One region of the Streptomyces sp. NPDC006516 genome, then DNA from elsewhere that is predicted to be linked to it. Evidence: riboswitches for the same ligand, from Rfam matches in the RefSeq annotation. Region 1 holds a riboswitch; each other region holds the start of a gene.
The links. A riboswitch is a leader RNA that binds a small molecule or an ion and turns the genes downstream of it on or off. The one in region 1 is predicted to bind thiamine pyrophosphate.

Region 1 (3,670 bases):
TTTCGTCGCGCCCCGCGGAGCCAAGAAGCCCCCGCGGCACCTCGCCGACCTCACGCCCGACGAGCGCAAGGAGGCAGTCGCCGCGACCGGCGAGAAGCCCTTCCGCGCCAAGCAGTTGTCGCAGCACTACTTCACGCGGTACGCCCATGACCCGGCCGAGTGGACCAACATCCCCGCCGCGTCCCGGGACAAGCTCGCCGAGGCGATGTTCCCCGACCTGATGTCGGTCGTGCGCCACATCAGCTGCGACGACGACACCACCCGTAAGACGCTCTGGAAGCTGCACGACGGCACGCTCGTCGAGTCCGTGCTCATGCGCTATCCGGACCGGGTGACCATGTGCATCTCGTCCCAGGCGGGCTGCGGCATGAACTGCCCGTTCTGCGCGACGGGGCAGGCGGGTCTCGACCGCAACCTGTCGACCGCCGAGATCGTGCACCAGATCGTGGACGGCATGCGGGCGCTGCGTGACGGGGAGGTCCCGGGCGGGCCCGCCCGGCTGTCCAACATCGTCTTCATGGGCATGGGCGAGCCGCTGGCCAACTACAAGCGCGTCGTCGGGGCGATCCGCCGGCTGACGGATCCGGAGCCCGACGGGCTGGGACTCTCGCAGCGCGGGATCACCGTCTCCACCGTGGGCCTCGTGCCGGCCATGCTCCGCTTCGCCGACGAGGGCTTCAAGTGCCGCCTCGCGGTCTCGCTGCACGCCCCGGACGACGAGCTGCGCGACACCCTCGTCCCCGTCAACACCCGCTGGAAGGTCCGGGAGGTCCTGCACGCGGCGTGGGAGTACGCGGAGAAGTCGGGCCGCCGCATCTCCATCGAGTACGCGCTGATCCGGGACATCAACGACCAGGCGTGGCGGGGCGACCTGCTGGGCCGGCTGCTCAAGGGCAAGCGGGTGCACGTCAACCTGATCCCGCTGAACCCGACTCCGGGGTCCAAGTGGACCGCCTCGCGCCCCGAGGACGAGAAGGCGTTCGTCGAGGCCATCGCGCGCCACGGTGTGCCCGTCACCGTCCGGGACACCCGCGGCCAGGAGATCGACGGCGCCTGCGGCCAGCTGGCGGCCTCGGAGCGCTGAGGACGGACCGGACGGGCCGCCCGATGGCCGCTCGGCGCGCGGTCCCTCCGGCCGGGCACCGGTCGGGCGGCCGGTACGGCAAGATCCGGCCGGTGTAGCCTGGTCCGGAAATCAACTTCATATTCCGACAGGGGAGCGCCACAGCGCTGAGAGTGCGGCACCGGAACAGGTAGGCCGCAGACCCTCTGAACCTCGCCCGGGTCATTCCGGGTAGGAAGTTCGGACCTTACTCAAGCTGTTGCGCCCTGCCCGCTCGCCGAGCGGGCGGGGCCGCGTCTCTTCCTGGTCACTTCCAGGAGGAATCACATGAACACCACCACGAGGTACGCCGCGACGGCGCTCGCCGCCGCGCTCGGCGTCTCCGTGCTCGCGGGCTGCGGCGGCGACGACGAGTCCGGCGCCACCGGGTCGTCGAAGGGCTCCAAGACCGTCACCCTGGTCAGCCACGACTCGTTCAACGCCTCGGACGCCGTCCTGAAGGCGTTCACGAAGGAGACCGGCTACACGGTCAAGGTGCTCAAGAGCGGTGACGCCGGAGCCGCGCTCAACCAGGAGATCCTGACCAAGGGATCCCCCCGGGGCGACGTGTTCTTCGGCGCCGACAACACGCTGCTCTCCCGCGCCCTGGACAACGGCCTGTTCACGCCGTACGAGGCGAAGGGCCTCGAACGTGTCGCGTCCGCCACCCAGCTGGACGCGAAGGAGCACCGGGTGACGCCCGTGGACACCGGCGACATCTGCGTGAACTACGACAAGAAGTACTTCGCCGACAAGAAGCTCGACCCGCCGAACTCCTTCGACGACCTCCTGAAGCCTGCGTACAAGAACCTCCTCGTCACCGAGAACGCCGCGACCTCCTCACCGGGCCTCGGCTTCCTGCTCGGCACGGTGGGCACCTACGGCGAGACCGGCTACCAGGACTACTGGAAGAAGCTGAAGAGCAACGGCGTCAAGGTCGTCGACGGCTGGGAGCAGGCGTACAACGAGGAGTTCTCCGGTTCGGCCGGCGGCAAGAAGGCCAAGGCCGACCGGCCCCTCGTCGTGTCGTACGCCTCCAGCCCGCCGGTCGAGGTGCTGTACGCCGAGCCGCAGCCCACCGAGGCCCCGACCGGTGTCGCCACCGGCACCTGCTTCCGCCAGATCGAGTTCGCCGGACTGCTGGACGGCGCGAAGAACGAGGCCGGCGGCAAGGCGCTGCTGGACTTCCTGATCAGCAAGCGGTTCCAGGAGGACATGCCCCTCAACATGTTCGTGAACCCGGTGGTGAAGGACGCGAAGCTGCCGGAGCTCTTCACGAAGTTCGGTGCGACCGTCGAGCAGCCCGCGACCGTGGCACCGGAGAAGATCGCCAAGAACCGTGAGCAGTGGGTCCAGTCGTGGTCCTCGCTCGTCGTGAAGTAGTCGCGCGGCCCTCCAGGAGGGGGAACGCGGTGCGGCTCGGGCTGATGGCCCTGCCCGTCGCGTTCTTCGCGCTGTTCTTCGCCTACCCGGTCGTCGCGATCGTCGGCCGGGGGCTGAGGGCGGACGGCGTCTGGCAGTTCGGCCGGATCGGTACGGTGCTGAGCCGGCCGGACATCCTGGACGTCCTCTGGTTCACCACCTGGCAGGCGCTCGCCTCGACCGCGCTCACCCTGCTGATCGCGCTGCCGGGCGCCTACGTCTTCGCCCGGCTCGACTTCCCCGGCAAACAGCTGCTGCGCGCCGTGGTGACCGTGCCGTTCGTGCTGCCGACCGTCGTCGTCGGTACGGCGTTCCTGGCCCTGCTGGGGCGCGGCGGATTCCTCGACGAGCTCTGGGGCGTCCGGCTCGACACGACGGTGTGGGCGATCCTGCTCGCCCACGTGTTCTTCAACTACGCCGTCGTCGTCCGCACCGTCGGCGGCCTGTGGTCGCAGCTCGACCCCCGCCAGGAGGAGGCGGCCCGGGTGCTCGGCGCCGGACGGTTCGCCGCCTGGCGGCGGGTGACGCTGCCCGCGCTGGCCCCCGCCGTGGCCGGTGCCGCGGTGATGGTCTTCCTGTTCACCTTCACCTCCTTCGGAGTCGTCCAGATCCTCGGCGGCCCGGCGTACTCCACGCTGGAGGTGGAGATCTACCGCCAGACCGCGCAGCTGCTCGATCTGCCGACCGCCGCCGTGCTGACGCTGGTGCAGTTCGCGGCGGTCGCCGGCATCCTCGCCGTGCACGCCTGGACCGTGCGGCGCCGGGAGACGGCGCTGAGGCTCGTCGACCCCGCCCAGACCTCCAGGCCGCCCCGGGGCGCCGGGCAGCGGGCGCTGCTCGGCGGCGTACTGCTGACCGTGCTGCTCCTCGTCGTGCTGCCCCTCGGTGTACTCGTCGAACGCTCCCTCGACACCTCCGGGGGCTACGGCTTCGGCTTCTACCGCGCGCTGGGATCGGCCGACGCCGGCGGCTCCACCTTCCTCGTGCCACCGATCGACGCCATCGGGAACTCCCTGCGCTACGCCCTGGTCGCGACGCTCATCGCCCTCCTGATCGGCGGCCTCGCCGCGGCGGCCCTCACGAGACGCGCGGGCCGGCTCGTGCGGGGCTTCGACGCCCTTCTGATGCTCCCGCTCGGCGTCTCGG
Region 2 (3,670 bases), on a different contig from region 1:
CCGACCCGACCGCCGGGCCCGCCTCACGCACACCGCACCGCTCGGCCAATCGCATCCCGAAGATCGGCTACAGCAGGCCGGACTTCACCGGACCGCAGGACGGCCCCTCGGCCGGGCCGCGCCCGACCTTCACCAGTCCCGACTTCACCAGCCCGGACTTCGGTGGACCCGAGCACCAGCCGGAGTGACCGCCACGGCCCGTGAGCGCGCGTGGGAGTTCGCGCAGTTCACCGGCAGCGGCAGGCACTCCGGCCATGCCCCCCCCCCGTCACGCCCCCGGTCACACCGGGGGACACCGGCCCTGCCTCAGTCCGCGATCGGCAGGTAGACCCTGTTACCGGCTGCCGCGAACTCCCTGGACTTCTCGGCCATCCCCGCCTCGATGTCCGCCTGTTCGTCCCCGTGCTCCCGCCGGATGTCGTGGGAGATCTTCATCGAGCAGAACTTCGGGCCGCACATCGAGCAGAAGTGCGCCGTCTTCGCCGGCTCTGCCGGCAGCGTCTCGTCGTGGAACTCCCTTGCCGTGTCCGGGTCGAGCGCCAGGTTGAACTGGTCCTCCCAGCGGAATTCGAAGCGGGCGTCCGACAGCGCGTCGTCCCACTCCTGCGCCCCGGGGTGCCCCTTGGCGAGGTCAGCCGCATGGGCCGCGATCTTGTACGTGATGACGCCGGTCTTGACGTCGTCGCGGTTGGGCAGACCCAGGTGTTCCTTGGGGGTGACGTAACAGAGCATCGCGGTCCCCCACCACGCGATCATCGCCGCGCCGATGCCCGAGGTGATGTGGTCGTACGCGGGAGCGACGTCGGTGGTCAGGGGGCCCAGCGTGTAGAACGGGGCCTCCTCACAGATCTCCTGCTGGAGATCGATGTTCTCCTTGATCTTGTGCATCGGGACATGGCCCGGGCCCTCGATCATCGTCTGGACACCGAACCGCTTGGCGACCGTGTTGAGCTCGCCGAGCGTACGGAGCTCGGCGAACTGCGCCTCGTCGTTGGCGTCGGCGATGGAGCCCGGACGCAGCCCGTCGCCCAGCGAATACGTCACGTCGTAGGCGGCGAGGATCTCGCAGAGCTCCTCGAAATGCTCGTAGAGGAAGGACTCCTTGTGGTGCGCCAGGCACCACGCCGCCATGATCGATCCCCCGCGGGAGACGATTCCGGTCTTGCGGCGGGCCGTCAGCGGGACGTACGGCAGGCGGACCCCGGCGTGCACCGTCATGTAGTCGACGCCCTGCTCCGCCTGCTCGATCACCGTGTCCTTGTAGATCTCCCAGGTCAGCTCCTCGGCGCGGCCGTCGACCTTCTCCAGTGCCTGGTAGAGGGGCACGGTGCCGATGGGCACCGGGGAGTTGCGCAGGACCCACTCGCGGGTGGTGTGGATGTTGCGGCCGGTGGAGAGGTCCATGACCGTGTCGGCGCCCCACCGGGTGGCCCAGGTCATCTTGTCCACCTCCTCCTCGATGGAGGAGGTGACCGCGGAGTTGCCGATGTTGGCGTTGACCTTCACCAGGAAACGCTTGCCGATGATCATCGGCTCGATCTCCGGGTGGTTGACGTTCGCCGGCAGTACCGCCCGGCCCGCCGCGATCTCCTCGCGCACCACCTCGGGTGCGACGCTCTCCCGGATCGCCACGTACTCCATCTCCGGAGTGATCTCGCCGCGCCGGGCATAGGCGAGCTGGGTCACCGGGCGGCCGTCCCTGCTGCGCCGGGGCTGGCGCGGGCGGCCGGGGAAGACCGCGTCGAGGTTGCGCAGCCCGCCACGGGGCGACGTGTGCTTGAGACCGTCGTCCTCGGGGCGCGCGGGGCGGCCCGCGTACTCCTCGGTGTCCCCTCGGGCGATGATCCAGCTCTCCCGGAGGGGCGCGAGGCCGCGGCGTACGTCGGTGTCGGTGGCGGGATCGGTGTACGGCCCCGACGTGTCGTACAGCGTCACGTCCTTGCCGTTGGTGAGGTGCACCTGACGGACCGGCACCCGGAGGTCCGGGCGTGAGCCCTGGACGTATCCCTTGTGCCAGCCGATGGACTTCCCGGCCTCGTCGTCCTGCGCATTCTGCGCAATCCGCCCCGAGGCAGGCGTGCGTGCGTCCGCTGTGGTCATGAGACCTACTCCCTACGCCGGCATTACCCGGTAACAGGTTCGGCGGTCGGCGCAGCGTGTTCCGTACGGATGTACGGAGGTCAGCGCCCTCTCAGCCCGGTGCTCCGAGCTCCCGCGTGTACAAAATGTGCCTCAACGCTAACCTCCCGTCTGGCGTGCTGGCCAGAGGGCCTCCCTGGTTCTTGGGATGATCGCCCCGTGACGTCTCCCGGAAGCGCCCCCGAACCCCACGGCCCCGCAACAGGCAGTACGCAGAGTCATGTGCACGCCCACAGCCACACCCATGGCCCCGCCGCGCCCGTGTCCAAGCATCTGCGCAAGGTCATCGCGGCCGTGGTCATCCCCTTCGCCACGGCAGTACTGGTGGGTCTCGTGGCGTTCTGGCCCGGCGGCGCCCCCGCCCACGAGCGCACGGGGGTCGGCTTCGACCGGCAGACCCAGGAAGGCCGGGTGACGAAGGTCGTGTCGGTCGACTGCGCGGACGTCAACGCGTCGCAGGTCCCGCCGACCGGCGACACGTCTACCGCCTCGGGGCAGGAGGCCGTCAACGCGCAGTCGGGCCAGTGCAAGAAAGCGACGGTGGAGGTGACCACCGGCAAGGACAAGGGCCGTACGTTCGTCGAGGTCGTCCAGCCCGACGCCCCCCGGCAACTCCGCGAGGGTCAGGGCGTGGTGGTGGCGTACGCGCCCGACGCACCCCGTGACCTGCAGTATTCGGTGACGGACGTGGACCGCGCGCTGCCGATGGCCATCCTGGCCGGGATCTTCGCCCTCGCGGTCGTCGTGGTCGGGAGGATGCGCGGGCTCATGGCCCTGATCGCGCTCGCCGTCTCCTTCGGGGTACTGACCCTGTTCATCCTGCCGGCCATCCTGCAGGGCTCGAATCCGCTCGTCGTCGCGGTGATCGGGGCGAGCGCCATCATGCTGATCGCCCTCTACACCTGCCACGGTCTGACGGCCCGCACATCCGTGGCCGTCATCGGCACCCTCATCTCACTGCTGCTGATCGGGCTGCTGGGCTCCCTGTTCATCGACTGGGCCAGTCTGTCCGGCAACACGGACGACAACACCGGTCTCATCCACGGGCTCTACCCGGACATCGACATGAGCGGCCTGCTCCTGGCCGGTGTGATCATCGGTTCGCTGGGCGTGCTCGACGATGTGACCGTCACCCAGACGTCGGCGGTCTGGGAACTGCACCAGGCCGATCCGACGATGGGCGTGCGACGGCTCTACCGGGCGGGCATCAGGATCGGGCGCGACCACATCGCCTCGGTCGTCAACACCCTCGTCCTGGCCTACGCGGGCGCCGCCCTTCCCCTGCTGCTGCTCTTCTCCATCGCCCAGAGCAGCGTGGGGACCGTCGCCAACAGTGAACTGGTCGCGGAGGAGATCGTCCGGACACTGGTCGGATCGATCGGGCTGGTCGCCTCGGTGCCGGTGACGACGGTGCTCGCGGCCCTGGTGGTCTCCGCGGACCGCACGGGGCTCGGCGCGGAAGCCGGAGCTCCTGCACCCGCACGGACCGGGAGGGGCCGACGCCGCAAGGCGTGAGCCGCGAGGCCGGAGA
Region 3 (3,670 bases), on a different contig from region 1:
CTGCCACGGACACCACGGATGGGCCAGGGGTCCCGGGCAGCCGTTCTGGAGCCGAGCCGTGACAGGGGCATGCACGTGTCGTGACCGGCGGGCCCCCGCGCGCGGGGATCCTCAGAAGGCGGGGCGCTCCGGATCCAGCACGGCCCGGCCGCCGACGGGGGAGGAGGCCTCGGCGAAGTGGCGGCGCGGGATGCGCCCCGCCCGGTACGCCAGGCGCCCGCCCTCCACGGCGTGCCGCATCGCCGCGGCCATCAGCTCCGGTTCCTGCGCCCGGGTCACCGCCGAGGCGAGCATCACGGCGGCGCAGCCCAGCTCCATCGCCAGGGCCGCGTCCGACGCGGTGCCCGCCCCGGCGTCCAGGATCACCGGGACCTCGGCCTGTTCGACGATCAGCTGGAAGTTGTGCGGATTGCGGATGCCGAGGCCCGAGCCGATGGGGGAGCCGAGCGGCATGATCGCCGCGCACCCCACGTCCTGGAGTCTGCGGGCCAGGACGGGGTCGTCGTTGGTGTACGGCAGGACGGTGAAGCCGTCGTCGGCCAGTGTCTCCGCAGCGTCCAGCAGCTCGATCGGATCGGGCAGCAGGGTCCGCTCGTCGGCGACCACCTCGAGCTTGATCCAGTCGGTGCCGAGCGCCTCCCTGGCCAGCCGGGCGGTGAGTACCGCTTCCCCCGCGGTGAAGCAGCCCGCGGTGTTGGGCAGGACCCGGATGGAGAGGCGCTCCAGCACGGAGAGGACGGACCCCTGCACGGTGGGGTCGAGCCGGCGCATGGCGACGGTCGTCAGCTCGGTGCCGGAGGCGATCAGGGAGCGCTCCAGCACGTCGAGGCTCGGCGCCCCGCCCGTTCCCATGATGAGCCGCGACGTGAACGTGGTGGAGCCGAGAGCGAGGAGATCGCCGGACATGGTCAGCCTCCCTGGACCGCGGTGAGCACCTCGACGCGGTCGCCCTCCGCGAGCGCGGTGGCGGCCCACGCGCCGCGCGGGACGACCGCCTCGTTGACCGCGGCGGCGACACCGGAGTGAGCCGAGGTCAGCGTCGCGACCAGGGCGTCCAGCGCGGTGCCCGCGGGGACGGTGCGGGGTTCCCCGTTGACGGAGATCGAGACCGGGACGGTGACGGGTGCGACGGCCGGGACGGCTGTGGCGCTGGGATCGTGCGAGGGCTGTGTCATGCGGGCTGCTCCTGCGGCGCGAGGGCTTCGGGGGATGCGGTCAGGGGGGAACGGCCGAAACGGTGCGGGGCGAAGGGGCGGCCCACCTCGGGCAGCTCGCCCGTGGTCAGCACATGGGCCATCACGTCGCCGGTCACGGGCGTCAGCAGCACCCCGTTGCGGTGGTGCCCGGTGGCGAGATGCAGTCCGGGCATCACGGTGGGGCCCAGCAGCGGCGCGTTGTCGGGCGAGCAGGGCCGCAGCCCGGCCCGCGTCTCCTTCAGCGGGAGTTCGGTGATGCCGGGCACCAGCTCATGGGCGTCACGCAGCAGCTCGTAGACACCTCCCGCGGTCACGGTGGTGTCCCAGCCCATCTCCTCGGTGGTGGCGCCGATCACCAGTTCACCGTCGGCACGCGGCACGAGGTAGACCTGGCTGCCGCGGACGACGGCCCGGACCGTCCTGCTGAGGAAGGGGGCGTACGCCGGAGGCACGGTCAGCCGGAGCACCTGCCCCTTGACCGGACGCACCGGCGGCACGACCGGATCGGGCAGTCCGGCGAGCCGGCCGCTGAGGCTCCCGCCGGCGAGCACGACCTGGCCGGCGGCCAGCTCCGTACCGTCCGCGAGGACCGCGCCGGTCGCACGGCCCCCCGTGGAGGAGAGGCGCTGCGCCCAGGCCCGGTGGAAGATCACCCCGGCCCTCTCGCAGGCCGTGACCAGGGCCGAGGCGAGTCTCCTCGGGTCCACCTGATGGTCGCCGTCGACCCGCAGCCCGCCGCGCACACCGGGCGCGAGCATCGGCTCCATACGCCGGCACTCGCGGCCGCTGAGCCACTCCGACTCCAGCCCCGAACGTTCCTGCAGGGCGTGCAGCTCCCGAAGATGGGCCCGGTCGTCGGAGTCCAGGGCCACCGCCAGCGTGCCGCAGGCGCGGAAGCCGGTCTGCTGCCCGCTCGCCTCCTCCAGCTCGGCCACGAACGCCGGATAGCGCGCCGCTGAGGCAAGACTCAGACCGAGCAGCATCTGCTCGCCGTAGTGGAGTTCGGTGACGGCGGCGAGCATCCCGGCGGCGACCTGCGCGGCGCCGCCGCCGGGTTCCGGGTCGGCCAGCGCGGTGCGCAGACCGCGCTGGGCCGACCGCCACGCGGTCACCAGGCCGATGATGCCGCCGCCGATGACCAGGACGTCGGAACGTCGTGCGGAGATGTGCATGGGCGTCCAGCCCCTCCCTTCGCCGGCATGACCCGGATCAGGTTCGTACGGTCGGAGGCCGGCCAGCCTCCCTCTCAGCCCGGTGCGTCCGGACTCCCGCGAGTGCCTTACGGTGGCCAGCCTAGACCCCACCGCCCGAAGCCAGTAAGGGAGCAGTACCCGTGGCCCGTTCACTCGACGGACTCGTCCTCTCGCCCGTCGCCGACCAGGCCCCGGGGCAGGTCGGCACCCGGACCCGCTTCACCTATCACGAGCGGGACGGCCGTATATGGGCCGAGTACGCGGGCGGTGACGTCGTCCGCGGACACCTCGTCGGCACCCGGCACGCCGACGTACTGGACTTCCGCTACGTCCAGTTGAAGCAGGACGGCACGACGTCCTGCGGGCACTGCGTCTCGACGGTCACGGACCTGCCCGACGGCCGGGTGCGCCTCGACGAGACGTGGGAGTGGGAGTCCCAGGAGGGCCGCGGGACGAGCGTGGTCGAGGAGCTCGCGAGCTGACGTCGTGTCAGGTGGCTAGGGTGGACGGGTGAGCGAGCAGACACAGGACCCGGCGGCGGGAGCCCCGCCACGCGACGTCGTGATCGTCGGCGCGGGCATGGCCGGCGTGCAGACGGCGGTGGCCCTGCGCGAACAGGGCTTCACCGGCGCCGTCACCCTCATCGGGGCCGAACCGCACCAGCCCTACGACCGGCCGCCCCTGTCCAAGGCGGTGCTGCTCGGCAAGGCCGAGGACTCCGCCTTCGACATCGACTTCGAGGCCCTCGACATCACCCTGCGCCTGGGGCTCGACGTGACCGGCCTGCGCGCGGCCGACCACGAGCTGGACACCCCCGAGGGCCCTGTCGCCTACGGCGCCCTCGTCCTCGCCACCGGGGCGGAACCCGTGGTACTGCCCGGCTCCGAAGGTGTGCCCGGCGTGCATCTCCTGCGCACCCTCGACGACGCCGCCCGGCTGCGGCCCGTCCTGGAGCGGCAGCACGACGTGGTGATCGTCGGAGCGGGCTGGATCGGTGCCGAGTTCGCCACCGCGGCGCGCGCGGCCGGCTGTGCGGTGACCGTCGTCGAGGCCGCCGACCGGCCCCTCGCCGGCTCCATGCCCGCCGAGGTCGCCGCCCCGATGGCCGCCTGGTACGCCGAGAGCGGAGCCGAACTCCTCACCGGGGCACGGGTCGCACGCGTGGAGCCGGGGGCCGTCCACCTCACGGACGGCCGGACCGTGCCCGCGGGGGCGGTCGTCGTCGGCATCGGCGCGCGGCCCGCCACGCGCTGGCTGACGGACTCCGGCATCGCCCTCGGG

Region 2: another riboswitch for thiamine pyrophosphate. It lies ahead of thiC (phosphomethylpyrimidine synthase ThiC); the one in region 1 lies ahead of ABZY45_RS33080 (thiamine ABC transporter substrate-binding protein).
Region 3: another riboswitch for thiamine pyrophosphate. It lies ahead of thiO (glycine oxidase ThiO); the one in region 1 lies ahead of ABZY45_RS33080 (thiamine ABC transporter substrate-binding protein).

The regions. Positions count from the first base shown of each region.
Region 1 is NZ_JBEXPD010000020.1:40,095-43,764, reverse strand. It holds gene rlmN (23S rRNA (adenine(2503)-C(2))-methyltransferase RlmN) at 1-1,084, shown strand, start outside; TPP riboswitch at 1,204-1,319, shown strand; gene ABZY45_RS33080 (thiamine ABC transporter substrate-binding protein) at 1,391-2,485, shown strand; gene ABZY45_RS33075 (iron ABC transporter permease) at 2,530-3,670, shown strand, end outside.
Region 2 is NZ_JBEXPD010000007.1:220,378-224,047, forward strand. It holds gene ABZY45_RS20975 (hypothetical protein) at 1-188, shown strand, start outside; gene thiC (phosphomethylpyrimidine synthase ThiC) at 307-2,100, opposite strand; TPP riboswitch at 2,093-2,226, opposite strand; gene ABZY45_RS20985 (YibE/F family protein) at 2,299-3,654, shown strand.
Region 3 is NZ_JBEXPD010000001.1:974,694-978,363, forward strand. It holds gene ABZY45_RS04305 (thiazole synthase) at 112-906, opposite strand; gene thiS (sulfur carrier protein ThiS) at 909-1,175, opposite strand; gene thiO (glycine oxidase ThiO) at 1,172-2,368, opposite strand; TPP riboswitch at 2,366-2,478, opposite strand; gene ABZY45_RS04320 (hypothetical protein) at 2,530-2,871, shown strand; gene ABZY45_RS04325 (FAD-dependent oxidoreductase) at 2,900-3,670, shown strand, end outside.